One region of the Paenibacillus sp. FSL H7-0442 genome, then DNA from elsewhere that is predicted to be linked to it. Evidence: riboswitches for the same ligand, from Rfam matches in the RefSeq annotation. Region 1 holds a riboswitch; the other holds the start of a gene.
What was found. A riboswitch is a leader RNA that binds a small molecule or an ion and turns the genes downstream of it on or off. The one in region 1 is predicted to bind glycine.
Positions count from the first base shown of each region.

Region 2: another riboswitch for glycine. It lies ahead of MHH57_RS19260 (sodium:alanine symporter family protein); the one in region 1 lies ahead of sdaAB (L-serine ammonia-lyase, iron-sulfur-dependent subunit beta).

Region 1 is NZ_CP151963.1:426,333-432,440, forward strand. Features, by position in the region: gene MHH57_RS01905 (Ig-like domain-containing protein) at 1-2,236, shown strand, start outside; gene sdaAA (L-serine ammonia-lyase, iron-sulfur-dependent, subunit alpha) at 2,397-3,296, opposite strand; gene sdaAB (L-serine ammonia-lyase, iron-sulfur-dependent subunit beta) at 3,286-3,975, opposite strand; glycine riboswitch at 4,098-4,191, opposite strand; gene MHH57_RS01920 (DUF6359 domain-containing protein) at 4,518-6,108, shown strand, end outside.
Region 2 is NZ_CP151963.1:4,378,169-4,384,276, forward strand. Features, by position in the region: gene MHH57_RS19255 (iron-containing alcohol dehydrogenase) at 1-1,132, shown strand, start outside; gene MHH57_RS19260 (sodium:alanine symporter family protein) at 1,190-2,608, opposite strand; glycine riboswitch at 2,768-2,862, opposite strand; glycine riboswitch at 2,881-2,957, opposite strand; gene MHH57_RS19265 (glycoside hydrolase family 1 protein) at 3,123-4,580, opposite strand; gene MHH57_RS19270 (LacI family DNA-binding transcriptional regulator) at 4,794-5,765, shown strand; gene MHH57_RS19275 (PRD domain-containing protein) at 5,999-6,108, shown strand, end outside.

The sequences.
Region 1 (6,108 bases):
GATTGTCCTTTCGTCTAACGAGGTAACTTTGCAACAGGGGGATACAGCTGCATTGACGGCTACGGCTGTTTTTAGTGATGGGACAACCTCAAATGTAACCGTAAGCACGGATTGGAAAAGTGATAACACAGCTATTGCTACTGTGTATAATGGTACAGTTTCGGCCAAGGCTGAAGGGGAAGCCACCGTGGTTGCGACCTATAAAGATAAGGTACAATCGGTTCAGGTACATGTAACGAAAAAGGTTAAGGCGCTGACATCTAGTGTACAAAGCCTGAACTTGCGTTCAAGCGGTACAGGACAGGTTGATTTGACAGCGACATACAGTGATAATACAACAGCTCAGGTTTCGGGTGATGCTACTTGGACCTCGGATAATCAAAAGGTTGCAACTGTAGTTAACGGTTTGGTTACCGCTCAGGGAGCAGGTACAGCCAATATTAAGGCCGTATATGGTCAGCAGACCGTAACCATTGCTGTACAGGTAGAGCAAGTTAAACGTCTTGATGTCAGTTCATCAGAGGTTTCTCTTTTGCTGAAGGATACTGAGAAGGTTAAACTTTCAGCGACGTTCCCGGATGGATCGGTACAGGACGTGACAGAGTCCGCTGAGTGGAGCTCCAGCAATGCAGCTGTGGCGGATGTACTGAAAGGCACCATTACCGGCTATAGCGCGGGAAAGGCGACAATTACAGGTAAATATGGCACGATGTCCGCTACGATTTCGGTGGATGTCGATCAAACGAATAAGCTGAAAGCCAGCGAATCCAATATTTTTCTCCGTCTGGATGAATCTAAAAAAATACAGGTTTCTGCTGTTTACCCGGATGGAACAGTAACGGATATCACGGATAAAGCTACTTGGGCATCAAGCGATGAAAAAATTGCAACGGTGAATAAAGGAACGATTATGGCCATCGGTGCGGGTTCGGCAACGGTGACCGCTAAGTATGGAGATAAGACCGTTTCGATCAAGACAGATGTCGAAACCTCTAGATTTCTGGATTTGAGCGAGGACAAGCTGAGCTTGAATGCCAAGGAATCCAAAAAGCTCAAGCTGACCGCAACGTACGTAACAGGTACGGAAGAAGATATCACAAGTAAGGCAGAGTGGAAGTCCAGCAATGAAGATATCGCTTTTGTCAGCGCGGGGGAAGTCACAGGTTATAAAACAGGTGAGGCTACCATCACCGCTTCTTATGGCGGCAAAACAGCTACAGCTACGGTATCCGTAAATGTACCCGGGGATCTGTCTCTGTCCTCCAAAACGGCAACAATTGATATTAATGAGGACTATACTGCAACTTTGACGGCTACTTATGCGGATGGGCGTAAGGAAGATGTAACACAGGATGCAGAATGGGCTTCAAGCGCGGAAGATATTGCCTCTGTGTCCAAAGGGACGATTACGGGTAAATCTGCTGGTAAAGCGGTTATTACAGCGACCTATAATGGCAAAAAACTAACAATTAACGTACAAGTGGGCCTTGTAGACCGTCTGGAAACAGACTCGCGTGTAATTGCGCTTGGTGCTCAGGAAACGAAGCAGCTGAAAGTAACAGGAGTTAAGAGTGGTGGTACAAAAACAGATGTAACCAAGGATGCCACCTGGACAACTAGCAATGTAAAAGTGGTTGAAGTTAGCGAAGGTTTGATCAAAGCGAATGGTAGTGGTAAGGCAACTGTGACTGCTTCATATGGCAAGCAAAACATTACGTTTACGGTAGAAGTGGACGTAGCGCAAAAGATTGAAGCGGATGCAATCGCGCTATCGCTCAAATCTGGAGATCAAAAAACCATCGCGATTGTGGTTAAATCGAGCGATGGTAAAGAAAAGGATGTTACAACCCAAGCTGAATGGAAAACGTCCAATTATAAGGTAGCCACTGTTAAAAAGGGTCAGGTTACCGCGGTCAGCTACGGTAAAGCTAACATTCAGGCGAAGTTCGGCGGGAAGATCATCAGCGTACCTGTAGATGTTGATACGCTTAAATATTTGCAAACAGACGAAGTCGCCTTGAATTTGAAGGCAGGACAGCTGGCTAAGGTTACGGCTACAGCCACGTATAAGGATGAGTCGGAGAAGGATGTTTCCAAACCGGCTGTCTGGTCCTCGTCCAGAATTATTGTGGCGACCGTCAAAGACGGTAACATTAAGGCACAGGGCAAGGGCAAAGCAGTAATTACTGTGAAATATGCAGGTAAAATGACGAAGATACAGGTAACCGTTCAGTAATCTGTAACCCGACTAAAAAGAAAAAGAGCAAGCATACGTCCAGCGACGATATGCTTGCTCTTTTCTTTATAAGGGCGAATTCTCTTTCCCTAGGACAATGTAGGGGAGAGGTAGTCGCCTTGTTTTATAGAGGAAAAGTAATTGGTTTAAAGCTTAGAAATTACGACTTATTCTTCTTGATTGATGCGTTGCGTGTAAGTGATTCGGTCAAACGCTTGCCAGTCGGCGTCTGAGCCAAGCCGCCTTTGGCGGTCTCGCGGTGCTTCGACGGCATCGCGCTGCCGACTTCAAGCATCACGTCAATGACTTCGTCAGACGGAATAGCGCTGCGCACACCCGCCAAAGCCATGTCCGCTGCGGCAAGCGCAGTCACGGCTCCCAGCCCGTTGCGCACGATGCACGGAATCTCCACGAGTCCGGCGACGGGGTCGCAAATCAGGCCGAGCGTGTTCTTAAGAGCGAGGCCCACGGCGTGAACAGCTTGTTCAGGCGTACCACCGCGCAGCTCGACCATAGCGCCAGCGGCCATCCCGATAGCTGAGCCAATCTCAGCCTGACAGCCTCCCTCCGCGCCAGAAATGAAGGAGTTGTTGGCGATCACGTAGCCAATGGCTCCAGCGGCGAATAGGCCGTTCACCATATGCTCATCATCCCAGCCGAACCGTTCCTGCGCACTGATGAACACACCAGGGATAACCCCACATGAGCCTGCGGTAGGAGTGGCGACAATGCGACCCATAGATGCATTAACCTCCGACACGGAGAGGGCATAAGCCATGGCGAGCGCGGAGGCATCACCGGAGCAGGTCTCCCCTGACCGCAGATACTCGGCCAGGCGCTTGCCGTCGCCGCCCGTCAATCCACTGCGGGATACGGTGGCTTGTGTCTGACCGCGATGAACGGCTTCCTTCATGATTTCATAATAATCAGACATTTGGCGAAAGATTTCTTCCTCCGTTGTATTCGTTTCTTGTACCTGCTCTTGAATCATCAAGCGGCCAATCGTGGTGGATTCTTCAGCGCATAAAGCGCTGATCTCATGCAGATGGCTAAACCGCATCGGATTCAGCTCCTTTTTTCAAATTAATCATCTTAATTTCATACATATGAGGTAAAGAACGCAGTTCCGCAATCAGTTCAGCTGGAGCAGAACTGTCCGTTTCAATGGCGGTGAGTGCTTCACCATCCCGGCCTTTGCGATCTACGTGCATATAGGCAATGTTAATGTGGGCCGCGCCCAGCGCTGAAGTTATTGCGCCCAATGTACCGGGCTTATCCGAGTGGAGAAGCACCAGCGTAGGCAGCTCCCCGGTCAGATTGACCCGGAATTCGTTGAGTTGCTGGACATGGATGCTGCCGCCGCCGATGGAGGAGCCCAGCAGTGTGCGCTGATCCTCGCCCTTCCACAACTCGAAACGGACGGTGTTCGGATGAGGAGCGGGGAGTCCACTGACGGCGAATTCCACGGTCATCCCGGCTTGCTCGGCCCATTGCTCGGCATCTGGAATCCGGTGATCGTCCGTATCGTAATTAAGCAGTCCTGCGATGAGCGCCAGATCCGTACCGTGTCCTTTATACGTATCGGCAAAGGAGCCGTACAGTGTCATACGGGCACGGTCAGGCTGCGCCCCGAGCCAGTGCCGGGCAACGCGTGCGAGTCGCACCGCGCCTGCGGTGTGTGAACTGGAAGGTCCGGTCATGGCCGGGCCGATAATAGAAAATACATCTTTGAAACGCATGGTGTGGCCCCCTGTATGTTCTAATACCATACTATATGGTATTTCCGCGTCTTTGCGCGGTTATGACGGTTCCTAATGCTGACGCACAATGTGAGCACAAAAAAGGACAGGATAAGGAAGTTTCCCTTATCTCTGTCCTCGTTACCTGAGAGTTTCGTGCGGTGTTCTTACCGCCTTACCCCTTGGGTGGCTTGCGCTCTCTCCAGAGTTGCGTCAGATGACGATACATGGACCTGAGAGATTATCCGCCAGCCGGGTGCTGGCGTCTTGCTCCTTCGGTGCCGCCAGAGTGTAAGCCCCCTGGACAGACTCTCCCGTCATCTTCATTCGCGTATACCGTTCTACATGTCTTTCTTAGCGTAATGTATGACGTGCTCGGTGTCAATCACAGGGTTTAATTTTTACATAAACAGGTGCATTTCCAATAAAAAAGATTAAAGTTTACATAATTATGGATGAAATCAGGAAGGAATTAGAAGATTGGCGGCTAATCTGATAGAGGACAAGTACATTTATGGAAATCATAGGAGGGATATTGACGTATGGTAAAAGGCTTGCGGTTCACAGGTTCACGCTTAAAAGGGATGCTGCATCTAGCAGCGATCGTTTCACTGCTGATCGGGATCTTCGTTCCGTTCGGTCAGGTCAAGGCAGAGGGAGCATTGACAGTAGCCGAAGCACTTCAGGGCCAAAGCAGTGGAGGTACGGTGACGGTAGAAGGTTATATCGTCGGACATGCTACCGGATCGAAAACGGCTAACTTTTCTTCTCCGTTTGCGAATGATTTTAACGTACTGATTGCCGACCAGGCCAATGAACGTAGCACGTCTAATCTATTGGATGTACAGCTGACATCCGCGTACAGAGGGCAATTTGGGCTAACAGGCCATCCTGAGCTGATTGGCAGCAAAATCCGTGTGACGGGTACACTCGGCGCCTACAATAATTTTGGTGGAGTGAAAAGCCCAAGCGCTGTTGAACTGGTGAACGGAAGCGAGCCGGGGGAACCAGGTGAACCTGGTGAACCTGAACCTGGCAACCCGGGTCAACCCGGTACTACATTGCCGGATGGAAAAGGCAAAAAGGTGCTGTTCGATAATACGCACGCACAGACCGCTGGTGCAGCAGATTGGGTCATTGAAGGCGCCTTCTCCGACTTTGCCAATGGACTGCGTAATGTAGGCTTTACGGTAGACCCATTAAATCGTCCCATTCCTTTTACTTATGGAGAGCAGGCCATAACCTATGACAAGCTGCGCCAATATGATGTGTTCATTATTGGTGAAGCGAATGTTGCCTTTAAGGCATCCGAGCAGGCTGCCCTGCTGCAATACGTGAATAACGGAGGGAGCGTCTTCTTCATCTCCGATCATTATAATGCAGATCGTAACAAAAACCGTTGGGATTCCTCCGAGGTTATGAATGGCTACCGTCGTGGAGCCTATACTAATCCGGCCAAAGGCATGACTGCAGAAGAGGCTGCATCACCGGCAATGCAAGGATTAACAAGCTCCGATTGGCTGGCGGCCAACTTTGGCGTTCGTTTCCGTTACAATGCGCTCGGTGATGTGAATGCTACCGACATTGTAGCCGCAGATCAATCTTTCGGTATTACCAAGGGTGTGCGCTCGATTGCCATGCATGCAGGATCTACGCTGGCTATTATTGATCCTACCAAGGCTAAAGGCATTGCTTACATCCCTTCAGGCACGAAAAAATGGGGTAATGCGGTAGATCAGGGGGTTTATAACGGCGGGGGCCGTGCGGAAGGACCTTATGCCGCTATCTCCAAGGTAGGCCAAGGCAAGGCAGCATTCATCGGTGATTCTTCCCCTGTAGAAGATGCTACACCGAAATATGTGCGTGAGGAAAACGGACAGTCGAAGAAGACATATGATGGCTTCAAAGAAGTGGATGATTCAACCTTCCTGGTGCAAACGGTTCAATGGCTTGCATGGAAGCAGGACTACACGAAATTGTCCGATGTGGCAGGTTTGACTCTGGATCAACCAACGAAGCTTCTGCCATTCGAAGAGCCTGCGGCGTCCACGGAACCACAGCCTGAGCCTTGGTCTGCTCCGGCAGCAGGCTACAAATGGTACGATCCTAGAACATTCAAGTCTGGCTCCTATG
Region 2 (6,108 bases), 1.8 Mb from region 1:
TGGAGACAATCAAATTGAAGAACTGCAGCAGGAGCTGCTGAATTACGGCAAAAATATTTTACTGATATACGGAGGCGGAAGTGTCAAGCGAAATGGTCTGTATGACCAGGTATTAAACGCGTTAGAGCCGCTACATCTTAACATTCATGAATTGTCCGGCGTAGAGCCGAATCCGCGCTTGTCCACCGTTAAGAAGGGCATCGACATTTGCCGAAATGAAAACATCGACTTCTTACTTGCAGTAGGCGGCGGAAGCGTTATTGATTGCACCAAAGCCATCGCAGCAGGGGCTGAATATGACGGCGATGTGTGGGATATTATCAATAAAAAGCACATGCCTACCCAGGCTCTGCCATTCGGTACCATCCTCACACTCGCCGCTACCGGTTCAGAAATGAATCCAGATTCTGTTATCACCAACTGGGAAACAAACGAAAAATACGTATGGGGCAGCGCGGTGACGCATCCGAAATTCTCGATTCTGGACCCAAAAAACACCTTCTCTGTGCCACGTGATCAGACGGTATATGGCATGGTGGATATGATGAGCCATGTATTTGAACAGTATTTTCACAATGTTAAAAATACACCGTTGCAAGATCGTATGTGCTTTTCCGTGCTGCAAACCGTAATCGAAACTGCACCTAAGCTGTTGGAGGATTTGCACAACTACGAGCATCGCGAAACGATTTTATATGCCGGAACGATTGCTCTTAACGGAACACTGCAAATGGGCTACTTCGGGGACTGGGCTTCGCATACGATTGAACATGCATTATCTGCTGTATATGATATTCCTCATGCTGGCGGTCTGGCGATCCTATTCCCCAACTGGATGAGACATACGGTGGATCAGGATGCTGCACGCATGAAACGGCTGATGCTCAGCATGTTTGACTTAGACACCGTAGATAAAACAGATAGAGAAATCGCTTTGGAGGGTATTGACCGTCTTAGTGCATTCTGGACAAGTCTCGGTGCCCCTTCCACCCTGGCCGGTTACAATATTAATGATGAGCAATTGGAAAAAATCGCAACCATTGCAGCCCGTGAAATGGAATATGGAGGCTTCGGTAATTATAAAAAGCTGAAACAGGAAGATATTTTAGCTATTTTGCGTGCATCGTTATAACATTCAAAAAGGAGTGTCCTCAAGCCTGTGATGGCTGAAGGCACTCCCTTTTGGAATTTATGAATTAACTGTTTGTCCCTTTTCTTCTACTTGAATAGCTGCCCCTACACTGGCACCTGCAAGAATGCCCTTTTTCTTACTAGAATTCAGAGAATCCATATAGGTTCGGGTTTCTGCAACGACAATGCCTGATAAGCCGAGCAGTGCAATCAGGTTCGGGAAAGCCATCATTGCGTTAAAGATATCTGCCAGCAGCCAAATCGCATCCAGTTTAATGAACGCGCCCCCGCCAACGAGTAGAATGAACAGATAACGGTATGGCTTAATCCACTTGACGCCAAGCAAGTATTCAACACAGCGTTCCCCGTAATAGTTCCAGCCGAGCATGGTGGTGAACGCGAACATAATCAGAATAATTGTGAGCAGTTCTGCCCCCAGCGGGAATGCGCTGGAAAATGCTTGCTGAGTCATCAGGCCCGCATCGGTAGGCCCGCTCCACACACCGCTAACCAGTAGCGTCAACCCGGTCATCACACAAATAACCATCGTATCAATAAACACGCCTGTCATGGAAATCAGCCCTTGTTCCGCAGGCCATTTGGTTTTGGCAGCTGCGGCTGCAATCGGTGCGCTTCCCAATCCGGCCTCATTGGCAAAAATACCTCTGGCTACCCCACTTCGCATCGCCAGCATAATCGTAGCTCCGGCAAATCCGCCCGTTGCCGATGTAGTTGAAAATGCCGAATGGAGCACCAGCGCAATTGCGGCAGGAAGCTGGTCAGCAAACCGAATCAGTACGATGAGACAGATCAGTACGTACAAGCCTGTTTTAAAAGGAACGACCTTCGTCGATACCTTGGCAATACTTTTGAGTCCTCCAATAGTAACCAGTCCTGTGAGGATAGCAATAATCAGTGCCGTTACAATGGGCGGAACACCAAAACTGTTTTCCGTCGAAGATACAATCGCTTTGACCTGTGGAAACGTTCCAATCCCGAACAACGCTACCAGCATGCCCGAAAAAGCAAACAGCATCGCCAGCGGTTTAAAACGGCGTCCCAGACCTTTCTCAATATAATACATCGGGCCGCCGGAAAATTGTCCATTCCGATCCTTCACCCGGTATTTTACCGCAAGTACACCTTCCGCATATTTCGTCGCCATCCCAAAAAAGGCTGCAACGACCATCCAGAACAAGGCACCCGGCCCGCCCAGCTTAATGGCTGTCGCTACGCCGACAATACTTCCTGTGCCAACTGTAGCCGCTAGCGCCGTACTCAAAGCCGCAAAACTACTTACATCCCCGCTGCCTTCATTCGGGGCCTTACCGATCAGCTTGATCGCCAGGGGCAGGCGGAATACCTGCAACATTTTCAGACGTATGGTCAGCCACAACCCCGTTCCCATGACAAGAATGATGAGAGGCGCCCCCCATATCCAACTGCTAATCGCTTCTAACACATGTACCAAATTCATTTCAACCCGCTCCTCCAGCATATTAGAAAACAAAAAAGAGTCAAATCAGCTGATTCGACTCCTGGAGAGGTTAAAGGCACGAAAAAATACAACCATCTTGTGCAGGTTTCTGCCTCTAATAGCTCATAAAAAAGCCTAGGGCATTCCCTGTCACAGGTTATTCGCGTCTCTGTCCTTTTGCCTGAGAGTTTAAGCAGATGTTCTCTGCGGTGCACCTTCGGCGCCCAATTAAGGGTCTCTCCAGAGTTCTGTCCGTTTACGGTCCCCGCTTGTGGCTGTAAACAGCCTAAGCACCTGAGAGTTTTGCCCCTTCGGTCGGAACTTTCGTTCCATCTCCCGCAAACATCAACCAGACATATGAAATTTTTATTCATTATACAGAAAACTTTCAGCTTATTACAAGTGAAAAGTTTGTGAAGCCCTCTGAAATATTATTATGTCTATCAAAAAAGCGGGTACAGCAGATTGCATCCTTAGGATGTCCTCTGCTATACCCGCCCGAGACGATATGAAATTACAATTCTTCACCATTGGTTGCTATCACATTTTTATACCAGTTAAAAGAGTCTTTTTTGGAGCGTTTGAGCGTTCCGTTACCGTCATCATCCAGATCAACGTAAATAAATCCGTAGCGCTTGGACATTTCGGAAGTAGACATGCTCACGAGGTCGATAGGGCCCCAGCTGGTGTAACCAATCAGATCAACACCGTCAGCAATCGCTTCCTTCATTTGGACAATATGCTGACGCAAGTAATCAATGCGATACGTGTCATGCACAGAGCCGTCCTCTTCCACCTTATCATATGCACCCAAGCCATTTTCCACGATGAACAGCGGCTTTTGATAGCGATCATAAAACGTATTCAGTGTAACACGCAGGCCGATCGGATCGATCTGCCATCCCCAGTCGGAGGACTGCAGATACGGATTTTTCACGCCGCCAATCAGGTTTCCTGCTGCTTTCTCGCCTTCTGGACCTGCCGATACGGTCAAGGTCATGTAGTAGCTAAATGAGATAAAATCAACCGTATTATTTTTCAAAATTTCGGCATCGCCGGGTTCTGTCTGGATCACAATATTATTTTCTACAAAATAACGATTCATATAGTTGGAATATTCCCCACGGGCATGCACATCCGTAAAGAATAGGTTCATCTGATTTTCATGCTGGGCTTTCAGTATATCCGCTGGGTTACACGTATGTGGATAGCTTTCTATACGTGCCAACATACAGCCGATCTGAGCACCCGGGATGATCTCATGTCCCCGTTTGGTTGCCAGTGCACTAGCTACAAATTGATGATGCAATGCTTGATATATCGCTTGTTGTTTGTTTTCTACACGGTCAATAACCACACCGCCACCGGTGAACGGACTCATGGTCATTACATTGATTTCATTAAAGGTCAGCCAGTATTTTACTTTATCCTTATAGCGTGTAAACACCGTTTCGGCATAATTGACGTAATGCTGTATGACTTCACGACCCAGCCAGCCATTATACTTCTGAGTCAGACCTAGCGGTGTTTCATAATGTGACAATGTTACCAAGGGCTCAATATTATATTTGCGCAGCTCATCAAATACATTGTCGTAGAATTGCAATCCTGCTTCATTCGGTTCGTGATCATAGCCATTCGGGAAAATCCGCGACCAGTGGATGGACATACGAAATACTTTAAAGCCCATTTCAGCGAACAATGCAATATCTTCTTTGTAGTGGTGGTAAAAGTCCACACCTTCACGTTTTGGGAAACGGGCATTGACTTTGCCTGCCAAAATGTCTTCGAGTCGCTCGGACGAAATCTCTATAGCGTGATCGTTCTTACGTTCCGCTTTGGGTACATAAGCAATCATGTCTGCGCTGGACAAGCCTTTTCCATCTACGTCAAAAGCACCTTCCAATTGGTTGGCTGCAGTTGCCCCGCCCCACAAGAAGTTTTTCGGAAATCCTTTTAGCATCTTCGTCATGGTATAAAGACCTCTTTCCGTATATAAGATTTTTACTTTGGCCTAAGTAATCCCATCAAATGCTGCAAATGTGAATCCATACCTAACGGTAACCGTTCTCCTTTGAAATGCATTGACAGATGCTTTAAAATAGATGTAATGCCCTCATAAGCATCCTAATTGTTGTAACGCGTTTCATGTCAAGTATTTTTTTCTTATGTGAGGAGAAGCACCATGTCGAATCTTGATCAAATTGCAAAACTGGCGGGCTTTTCCAAGGCTACGGTATCCAGAGTATTAAATCAGTCCCCCCATGTCAGTCATGAAACAAGAGCTAAGATTTTGAAAATCATGCAGGAATTAGATTATGTTCCTAATCGGAATGCCATTTCCCTATCCAAGGGTCAGACGCTTCAGATTGGTATCATCACTTCAACGATTAATGAAATTGTTCTTGCTTTTCTGGACAGCTTTGTAGAAATCGCCGGACAATATGAATTCCAGACCATTATTTATACTTCGGGAGAAGACAAAAAGAAAGAGCTTCAAGCTTTTGAAGATTTAAAAAGAAAAAGAGTCGACGCGCTGGTCATCATTTCCTGCGTGAATGACACTGATTTTTTGAGTACCTATTGTAAATATGGCCCGATCGTGGCCTGGCAACGAATGGAGCATACCGATATTCGCTCCGTGGCAATGGATCAATATGAAGGTTACATGCTAGCATTAAAGCATTTGATACAAAAAGGCTATACCCGTATAGCCAATGCTTTTGGTCGTCCGAGCAGCATCAATACCCATAGCAGACAACGAGCCTATGAACAGATCATGAGTGAGCACAATCTGTCAGTGTTGCAACACTGGAATCACTCTTCAATTTATAATATCCGTGATGGCGAACAGGTCGTACGGGATTTGTTACAGCATCGGGGGGAATTCCCAGAGGCTATTTTATGTGCTAACGATTATGTAGCTGTGGGCATTCTCTGCGAAGCACGCAGACAACGGCTGAACGTACCGGGAGATCTGGCGATTGTTGGGTTTGATAACACGGAGCTGTCGCATACGTTGGGGATTACAACCATTCAAAATCCCATCATGGCTCAAGCACAAAATGCTTTTTTCATGCTTTCCCCCCAGCTGATTGGACGCCAAATGGAGCTTCATTCGCTAGAGTACAGCCTCATTGAACGTACGACCACATAAGGTAACGCTTTACTTGCAAATTAGGCAAAAGGGTCTTGATATAAAATGTTTTTTGTCGAAACAGAATAAAAAATGTTGAAATCGCTTTTTTTTGTGCTACAATAGCACTATATCGAAGGATTGTGACCGGTGATGCGGGCAATGCCTGAGTTCAATTGAGTACTATTGCTAACAATAGTATTGAATTGTGCTTAGGCATTTTTTATTGGTAAAGGATGGGAGGGGGAACTTCAATGATTATTGAGAAGGTGCTCAATAACAACGTCCTATTGACTAAAAACGATAAAGGCAAAGAGGTCATCGTGATGGGAAGAGGTATTTCCTTCAAAAAGGTGGCTGGCGA